Regions from separate parts of the Lacimicrobium alkaliphilum genome, predicted to be linked through region 3. Evidence: predicted binding sites of a transcription regulator. Region 3 holds the regulator's gene; each other region holds the start of a gene.
The links. The regulator MetJ, encoded in region 3, represses methionine synthesis genes. The targets are predictions, from matches to a motif close to TAGACGTCTAGACGTCTA.
Positions count from the first base shown of each region.

Region 1: a site for MetJ is predicted at 1,454-1,471, ahead of serA (phosphoglycerate dehydrogenase). Genes of this name have one in related genera too.
Region 2: a site for MetJ is predicted at 1,817-1,834, ahead of thrA (bifunctional aspartate kinase/homoserine dehydrogenase I). Genes of this name have one in related genera too.

Region 1 covers NZ_CP013650.1:3,396,730-3,400,012, forward strand. Annotated here, with positions in the region: gene AT746_RS15355 (5-formyltetrahydrofolate cyclo-ligase) at 1-527, shown strand, start outside; gene rpiA (ribose-5-phosphate isomerase RpiA) at 508-1,164, shown strand; gene serA (phosphoglycerate dehydrogenase) at 1,521-2,750, shown strand; gene AT746_RS15370 (methylamine utilization protein) at 2,842-3,283, shown strand, end outside.
Region 2 covers NZ_CP013650.1:3,528,719-3,532,001, reverse strand. Annotated here, with positions in the region: gene aceK (bifunctional isocitrate dehydrogenase kinase/phosphatase) at 1-1,327, opposite strand, end outside; gene AT746_RS15970 (response regulator) at 1,387-1,791, shown strand; gene thrA (bifunctional aspartate kinase/homoserine dehydrogenase I) at 1,987-3,283, shown strand, end outside.
Region 3 covers NZ_CP013650.1:462,772-466,054, reverse strand. Annotated here, with positions in the region: gene metF (methylenetetrahydrofolate reductase) at 1-869, opposite strand, end outside; gene metJ (met regulon transcriptional regulator MetJ) at 1,016-1,363, shown strand; gene AT746_RS02165 (NfeD family protein) at 1,695-2,156, opposite strand; gene AT746_RS02160 (SPFH domain-containing protein) at 2,156-3,097, opposite strand.

The DNA of each region.
Region 1 (3,283 bases), 1.4 Mb from region 3:
TGAATCAACCTGAATTCAATGATGCCAGAACAGTGGCCTGTTATCTGGCCGAAGACGGTGAGCTGGATCCCACGCCCATTATCGAATATTGCTGGCAGCAGGGAAAACAGGTATGTCTGCCGGTATTACACCCTTTTTGCAAAGGCCATCTGCTGTTTGTACGCTATTGCTCCCATAGCCTGATGAGCCCGAATCGCTTTAATATCCCGGAACCCGCACTGGAATGTGCCCATATCGTGCCGCTGGCAAAACTGGATATCATTTTTACTCCGCTGGTGGCGTTTGACGCACAGGGCCACCGACTGGGGATGGGAGGGGGCTTTTATGATCGCACCCTGGCCCCCTGTACCGGAACAATCCACAAACTCCGGATTACAATACGGCTGTCATTGGTCTGGCCCATAACTGCCAGCAGGCAGAGACGCTGGTTGCACAGCCCTGGGATTTACCGATGCAGAAGATCATTACTCCTTCAACAACCTTTATCATCAGGAATAAGGACTAACAATGGACCAGAATCAGCTTAAGCAAGCCGCAGCATTAGCAGCCCTGGAGTATGTGCAGCAAGACAGCATTGTCGGTGTAGGCACCGGCTCTACGGTAGCCTTTTTTATTGAGGGGCTGGCACAGATCCGCGACAACATCCGGGGTGCCGTATCCAGCTCTGAAGACTCCACGGCTAAGCTTAAGGCGGCAGGCATTGAGGTATTCGACCTGAATGCGGTGGACGAGCTGGATATCTATGTTGATGGCGCCGATGAAATTACCGCTCACAAGCACATGATCAAAGGCGGTGGCGGTGCGTTAACAAGGGAAAAAATCATCGCCGCTGTGGCCAGAAAATTTATCTGCATCGTAGATAAAAGCAAGCAGGTAGATGTACTTGGCGACTTTCCGTTGCCGGTGGAAGTTATTCCTATGGCCCGCTCTTATGTGGCCCGGGAACTGGTCAAAATGGGAGGCCAACCTGTCTGGCGAGAGGGTGTGGTCACCGATAACGGCAACGTTATTCTGGATGTTCATAACCTGACGATCCTCAACCCCGTTGAACTGGAGAGTCAGATAAATCAATTGGCCGGAGTGGTCTGTAACGGGTTATTTGCCCGACGCGGCGCCGATGTTGTGGTCGTGGGCACCGAACAGGGCCCACAGATCAGCGAATAAGGTTCTTTGCTAGTCATACGAAAGCAAGAGTTTACCGCAGAGCCGCAGAGAACGCAGAGGTCTTACCCTTTATATTCTATGCAACCTCTGCGTCTCAGCGCCTCTGCGAGAGGCCATTTTGTGTTCTTGGGCTTAGTGTTTTTCGTGGTTGAAAGCTGTTTACCACAAAACTCAGAGGGTACGAGGTTCAAATTTATCTGCCCTGTAATCTCCGTGTTCTCTTTGTCTCCGTGGTTCAATTTTCACCTGATCAAATAAAGCTTTTACCCTTAGACTAAATCTGGTAATTTAGACGTCCAGACGCCCATACATTGATACGGGTAAGACTCCCTGTTATTCGTCATATGGAAACATTCATGAGCAAAGTGTCACTGCCAAAAGACAAAATCCGCATCCTGTTGCTGGAAGGTGTTCACCAGAGTGCCCTGGAGACCCTCAAGGCTAATGGTTACACCAATATTGAATACCTTAAGACTTCATTGCCCGAGCCGGAGTTAATCGAGAAGGTTCGCGATGTGCATTTTGTCGGCGTACGTTCACGGACGCAGATCACTGCCGATGTGGTTGAAGCGGCGCAAAAACTGGTTGCCATTGGCTGTTTCTGTATCGGTACCAATCAGGTGGATTTAAACGCCACCAGGCTGCGCGGAATTCCGGTCTTCAATGCGCCGTTTTCCAATACCCGCTCTGTGGCAGAGCTGGTATTAGGCGAAATCCTGCTGCTGCTGCGGGGTATCCCGCTGAAAAACGCCAAAGCACATCGTGGCGAATGGGATAAAAGCGCCTCAGGTTCCTACGAGGCGAGGGGTAAAACCCTGGGGATTATCGGTTATGGGCATATCGGCACGCAACTGGGTATTCTGGCCGAGCATCTGGGCATGCAGGTGCAGTTTTACGATATTGAAGACAAGCTGGTGTTGGGTAATGCCAGACAGATCAAGAGCCTTAATCAGTTGCTCAAAAGCTCTGATGTGATCACCCTGCATGTACCTGAGACGCCGCAGACCACCAATATGATTGGCCATGCCGAGCTGGACACCATGAAGCATGGTGCGATTCTGATCAACGCCTCACGGGGCACCGTAGTGGATATCGATGCACTGGCAGAGAATCTGGGTAACAACAAGTTATCCGGTGCCGCTATCGATGTATTCCCGGTAGAACCCAAATCTAATCATGAAGAGTTCGTTTCACCACTTCGTGAGTTTGACAATGTGCTGCTGACCCCTCATGTGGGTGGCAGCACCCAGGAAGCGCAGGAAAATATCGGCATTGAGGTTGCAGGCAAACTGGCCAAATACAGTGACAACGGTTCTACCCTGTCTGCAGTCAACTTCCCGGAAGTGTCGCTGCCGGAGCAGTATGGCCGCTCCAGACTGCTGCATATTCACCGCAATATTCCCGGTGTACTGACCCAGATAAACCAGGCCTTTGCCGAGATGAATATCAACATTGCCGCCCAGTACCTGCAAACCTCACCTGAAATAGGTTATGTGGTCATTGATGTGGACTCCGAAGATGCCGATGAAGCCTTTCAGCGGCTGCTGAGTATAGACGGAACCATTAAGACCCGTATTCTGCACTGAGGCGAATTGATACAAAGAGGGGCCTATCGCCCCTTTACCGATCCGACAATACAGGTATAGTAGAGGTCTATCAGTTGTTGCCGGTAATCCAATGCTCCGCATTTTCAGTCTGCTAATCGGTCTTTTTTGCCTGCCAGTCCAGGCACTTGAAGTGCTTGTTTCTGTGCACACCCAGGATAATCAGCCCATGCCTGGTGCTGTGATTTACCTCACTTCTGAACAACCACTGCCGCCGGTTGCTGAGGGCGCAGTGGCAGAAATGGATCAGATCAAAAAACAGTTTTCTCCGCATATTCTGGTAGTACAAAAAGGGACTGAGGTCAGTTTTCCCAATTCCGATTCGATACAGCATCATGTTTACTCCTTCTCACCGGCCAAGACCTTTCAGTTACAGTTATATAAAGATCAGAGTCCTGAACCACTGCCCTTTGATCAGCAAGGTAAAGTGGAACTGGGCTGCAATGTACATGACTGGATGCTCGGATATATCTATGTAGTCGATACCCCTTACTTTGGTCAGACTGACGAGCAAG
Region 2 (3,283 bases), 1.3 Mb from region 3:
GGTCGTCCAGGGCGTGGCGAATTTTATCCGGGTCTGTCTCCTGCTCCAGATAGATATTCAGCGGTGTCATCTTACGTTCAATGTAAAGGTGCCTGATGATCACCTCATCGTCGGTCAGTTCAATACTGCTGTTTGCCACCTCCAGCAATTCATCCAGCAGCGCCGGGCTGACCCGGTTCCGGGGCAGTCGAAAATTGACATACTCATGGGTGTCCGCCATACGGCCCACCCGATCGTGCATTTTTACCAGTTTGTAGCAGGCTTTAACCTGCTCGCGGGTAATTTTTTTACTCTCCGGGAATTCGTCTTTAATTACTTTAAATACCACGCCATAGGAAGGCAGATGAAACACCGCCATTACCAGCCCGCGTATGCCCGGCGCCGCCTCGAACTGATCATCGCTGTGGCTCAGGTGCTGCAAGAAATTGCGATAAAATACGGTCTTACCATGCTTGTAAAAACCCAGTGAGATATACAGCTCGAAGTGCTTTTTATTCGGCATCAGTTCCTGCAAAAAGGCCACTACCTCAGCGGGGTATTGGGTATCGGCCATAAAATAGGAACGGGCAAAGCCAAACAGCACACTTAAGTCATGGCGGGCGGTCAGCAGAGTATCCACATATAACTGTCGCCTGGAGTTGAGCATTAATGCCATCACAAAAGGGATGGCGTCACCGTCACTGCACATGCGGCCAATCAGATAGGCGGCCTTACTGCGATAAAATACCGGTTGCAGTATTTCTATGCTGTGAATACGGGCCAGTTGCCGGGGGCTGAAGGCTTCCCGCAGATAGCGCTCCAGACGGTTTAAGTCCTGTTCTTTATCGGCATACTCAATATGAAAAGGATAGGCCCGGATGATTTCTTCCAGGGTGGCGCGAATTGTACCCCGGGCATCAAAGGTATTGATCACATTATGACGAACCTGTCCGGGCAGATAGCAGCGACTGGGTAATACGAACATCATATTGTCGTCGATTTGCTGATGACGGAACAGCCGCCCGATCACAGAATTGTAGAAAGTTTCGGCTAATTCAAATTGCGGGTGGTCATCCAATTGTTTAAGGTAGTGATGCTTTAACTGGTGCCAGAACTGCTTATCCTGTAAGTGGGGGTGCAGTTGTTGGTAGATTTGCGCCACTACGTCGCTCAGGCTCTGGTCGTAAATAGCAATGCGTTCTTTTACCGCCAGTTGACCGGCTTCCCACTGCGCCTGTTCAAAGCGCTGCTGGGCTGCACCGGTAATACGGCTGTACCAGCGGAAGCTCTTTTCAAAGCCCTTGAGGATTTGATAAGCGAGATGAGAAACCTTTGGTGATGACAAAATCACTCCGGCAGTAAAACAAGTGGCAATATAAAAACAAGAATAACAGGGGAAGGCGGCAGATGGGATTTCCAATTTTAATCTGTGATGATTCATCGCTGGCACGCAAGGTAGCAAATAAGGCGTTGCCTGATGACTGGGATACCAGCGTGACGTTCGCCACCAACGGTGTCGAGGCTATGGCGGCCCTCAGAGAGCAGCACTATGGGTTGTTGTTGCTGGATCTGACCATGCCAGAAATGGATGGGATTGAGGTGCTTGAAGCCATCCGCCATGAAAAACTGGAAGTCTTTGTGGTGGTCATCTCCGGTGATATACAGCCACAGATGCGCGAGCGGGTCATTCAATTAGGGGCGCTGGAGTTTATTCCCAAGCCGGTCAACGGGCAGCATTTAAAGCAGATATTACAGGATTTTGGCCTGTACCGTTGTGGGGAAAAAGTGGAAGAAAATCTATCTTATGCCTGAAACAGATAAATTGCGTATTGACATATAGACGTCTATACGGCAAATTGAAGCCCATGAAAACGATCAGCCGCACCACCATTATTATGATGATTACCACCTTTATTAAGGCGGTCGCTGGCTAGTGCGTAAAGAACAGAACACCAGGCCCGCGACCCAAAAGGAAGCGGGCTTTTTTTTATCTAACAGGAGCAGCATATGAAGGTGATGAAATTTGGGGGCTCGTCCTTAGCCGATGCCGAGCGCTATCTGAGGGTCAGAGACATTGTGCTGCACACCCATACTGAGAAAGGTGCAGCGGTGGTCCTCTCGGCGCCCAAAGGAGTCACCAATGCCTTATCGCTGCTGGTGGAGCAGGCTGTTGCCGGTGACCCCTGGCAGGAGCTGTTTGAGAAGCTGAATATGACCCTGACCGGCATTGTTAAGGATCTCGCCAATGAGCTGGACAATTTTGACCATCAGCCCCTGCTCACTCTGATTGATGAAAAGCTGCTGGAGCTTAAACAAAGCCTTGAGGGCATTCATCTTCTTCATTGCAGCCCCGATGCCGTAACCGCCAAGCTGCTTAGCATTGGTGAATATGTCAGCGTAAATATTTTCAGTGGCATCATCAGCGCCATGGGCGTCAGCAATCAGATTATCGACCCGGTGGAATATGTGCTGGCAGAGGGCGACTATCTTGACAGTATCGCCGATGTGGCCGCCAGCCGCGCCCGCTTTACTAATGTGCCGAAAAACGGCGAGCAGATGCTGATTATGCCTGGTTTTGTAGCGGCCAATGAAAAAGGTGAAAAAGTTACGCTGGGACGTAATGGCTCAGATTACTCGGCGGCTATTCTGGCGGCCTGTATCGATGCGCAGTGCTGTGAGATCTGGACTGATGTGGACGGGGTGTATAACGCCGACCCTAACCAGGTCGATGGCGCGGTACTGCTGGATAAACTCACCTATCAGGAAGCCATGGAGCTGTCTTATTTCGGCGCCAAGGTGTTGCACCCCAAGACCATTGGCCCTATCGCTCAGTATCATATTCCCTGTCTGATCCGTAATACCCTGAATCCTTCAGCACCGGGCACCTTGATCAGTACCGAAGCCAGTGACACCTGGACCAGCGTTAAAGGTATTTCGCACCTGTCTGACATCACTATGTTTAACGTGGCAGGCCCTGGCATGAAAGGCATGGTGGGCATGGCCAGCAGGGTGTTTGAGGTGATCTCCAATGCCAATATTTCTATCAGCCTGATCACCCAGTCATCCTCTGAGTACAGCATCAGCTTTTGTGTACATGCAAAAGATGCCCAGCGTGCCAAGCATCTGCTCGAAGAAGCCTTTGTGCTGGAACTGGCCAATCAGTTGCTGGAACCGATTGAAATGCGTGAGTCTGTGGCCATCGTTACGCTGGTCGGTGATGGCATGCGCAAAGCTAAGGGGCTGGCTGCCCGTTTCTTCAGCTCTCTCGCTCAGGCCCGGGTCAACATTGTGGCGATTGCCCAGG
Region 3 (3,283 bases):
CCCAACATATGACAGATGGCATAGCTCAGTTCGCACCGGTTCAGGGTATAGAAATGAAAATTACGTACGCCTTCTTTGGCCAGGATCCGGGTCATGTCCATAGCAATACTGGCACCAAGCAGGTTACGGGTGGTCTGGTCGGCTTCATCCAGGCCTTCATACATCTTGTGCAACCACTGTGGCACATGCACATTGGTCATACCGGCAAACTTCACCAGGGTCTTGTAGTTGGTCACCGGCAAAATACCGGGAATGATTTCCATGTCGATGCCGGCTGCAGCGGCACGGTCACGGAAACGCAGAAACACCTCAGCATCAAAGAAAAACTGGGTGATAGCCGACGTCGCGCCGGCCTCGGCTTTACGCTTAAGATTAAGCAGATCGAACTGGCCGTTGGGCGCTTCAGGATGGATCTCCGGATAAGCGGCCACGGCAATGTCAAAGTCTGCCACATCTTTTAGCAGCGCCACCAGATCGGCCGCATAAAGCTCGGTTTGTGCCACACCAGGTGGCAGATCACCACGCAGGGCCACAATCTTTTTGATATCCGCTGCCCAGTAGTCTTTGGCGATCTGGATCAACTCCTCGCGGCTGGCGTCCACGCAGGTTAAATGGGGGGCGGCGGCCACTCCGGTTTCCGCCTGAATACGCTTCACCACCTCATGGGTTCTGTCACGCTCGCCACTGTTAGCACCGTAGGTCACCGACATATAAGCCGGCTTCAGCGGCGCCAGACGCTCTACAGAGTTCCACAGGGTTCTCTCCATCTGCTCCGTCTTGGGAGGGAAAAACTCAAAAGAAACGTCGATATTACGCAATTCAGACAAAGAATTATTCAACGCATCAATGCCCTGAGCATAGGAAACCATGGTGACTCCTGATTGGGATACTTTAAATTTGGCCGTTTAGATGGCTAAATCTACTTGTATTTGATTCAGACATCAAGATGTTTGGATATCCATTTCTACACGGGTTAGAATTTTAAACTCTAATTTAAAATAAAAAGGCTAAAAGCATGGCTAAATGGAATGGTGAGTATATCGACCCTTACGCTGAACATGGTAAGAAGAGTCAGTTAGTAAAGAAAATTACCGTTTCCATTCCAACCCGGGTACTCAAGGTGTTGACCGATGAACGCACCAGAAGGCAAATCAATAACCTGCGTCACGCCACCAACTCAGAACTGCTCTGTGAAGCCTTTGTGCATGCCTTTACCGGCCAGCCGCTACCCAATGACGACGATCTGCGCAAAGACAACCCCAATAAGATCCCGGCCGAGGCCCGTAAACTGATGGCAGACATGGGCATAGATGTGGACGCCGCCGAAGCCCAGGAACAACAGGCGCAGGAAAAAGACGAGTAAATTAGCCCTCAGCATCATTATCGTAGGTCGGACTTTAGTCCGACAAACGCACAATATTTTCTTTAAACCCAGTGTATTTTCACAACCCTGCAACCCTCTGCGCCTTAGCGCCTTAGCGCCTCTGCGAGATCAAAAAAGATAAAAGCCTGAGATCACGCGAAAGACGCAGGGCGCGCAGAGAAGTAAAGGCCATTACACCAACAAACCTCTGTGGCCCCGTGGTTAATTGTACATTTCGCAAAGGTCGCTGGATGCCCGATTACAATATTCGGGCATGACCAACACTCTGCCGTCATTCCCGTAAAGTCGGACTGAAGTCCGACCTACGAACTCACCCGCCCTGTACCAGCCTGACTTCTAATTCACCGACACTGACTCTGGTCACTTCCACTTCCTGTTTGGCGGCGACGGGCTCTTTGCTGCGCACGTTCCAGTTAATACCGGAATAGCGGTAGGTAATACTCTGACCGGGCATAAGTGCTTCGGGCAGATAAAAACGATGGCCAATCAGATCACTGGTCACCTCTTTAGGTGCTGTATCGGCCTGAATCCGTTTCAGAGGCTTCCATAACACCACTGCCAGCAGCGCTGTCAGTACCGCCATACTGCCCATGGCGCCAAACAAGGTCGCCGGTACCAGCGAAATGTACATCAGGCCACCGGTGACCAGTGCCGCCAGCCCGAGGAAGAACAACACAAAGGTAGAAAAACCCAGCACCAGGATCTCCACCGCCAGCAAAATCAGGCCGATCACAATCAGGGTTTCGGCCAGATGTTCGGTAAACAAACTCATTATGCCCCCTTGCTGTTCATCTGATTGATGATGGTCATGGCCTGTGCCACCACCGAAGCAGCGTCGGTATTACCATCGGGTAACAACACCACGGAAGACTCTTTGGCAATCGCCTGTTTCGCCTCAATGGCCTTTGTCGCCAGATCCAGCTGAATAGCTTTTTGCCCCTGCTCGGTATTGGCCGTTTCACCTACCACCCGCAGTGCTTCGGCCTGCGCATCGGCTACGGCGATAATGGCCTTGGCTTCACCTTCGGCGCGCAACACCTGTTCTTCTTTATCCGCTTCAGCGGCCAGTACCACCGAGGCCTTTTCACCTTCGGCACGGTTAATCGCCGCCTGACGGTCGCCTTCCGATTCGAGGATCTGCGCCCGCTTCACCCGCTCCGCTTTCATCTGCGCTTCCATGGCTTCCATCACCGACTGCGGCGGCACAATGTCCTTGATTTCATAACGCATCACCTGGATGCCCCAGGGACCGGCAGCATCATTGATCGCAGCAACGATATTGGTGTTGAGCAGATCCCGTTCTTCGAAGGTCTTGTCCAGCTCCATCTTACCCAGCTCAGAGCGCATAGTGGTCTGTGCCAGCTGGGTAACCGCAAACACATAGCTGTCTACACCGTAGGTGGCCTTATAGGGGTCTAATACCCGGAAATACAGCACCCCATCCACTCTCAGAGAAATATTATCCTTGGTGATAGCACTTTGCTCGGGCACATCTACCGCCTGTTCTTTCAAAGAGCGGTCCGCGGCGATACGGTCAACAAAAGGCAGGATAAAATTCAGCCCCGCTTCGCGGGTTGACTGAAACTTACCAAAACGTTCTATCAGGTAGGCGCGGTTCTGTGGGACAAAGATAATCGAAGATTTAAGCAGTACCAGCACAAACAGCAGCAGGAAGGTTTCAATTCTCAATACGTAATCAAACAGGATATCCATATAACAGCTCCTAAAAATCATAAGTGGTTAACCTTATGTCAGAGGTCCGCTGCCGACAATGAAAATCTGCAGTTTGATCCTATCCGGGCTTTCCCGCATGCAGTTGGCAGGCATGTCCAGCATCTTTGATAGGTCAGTGTTAACAGTTAGCGCATTGGTAGTTCAAAGGTTGCTGAGAACCCAGTG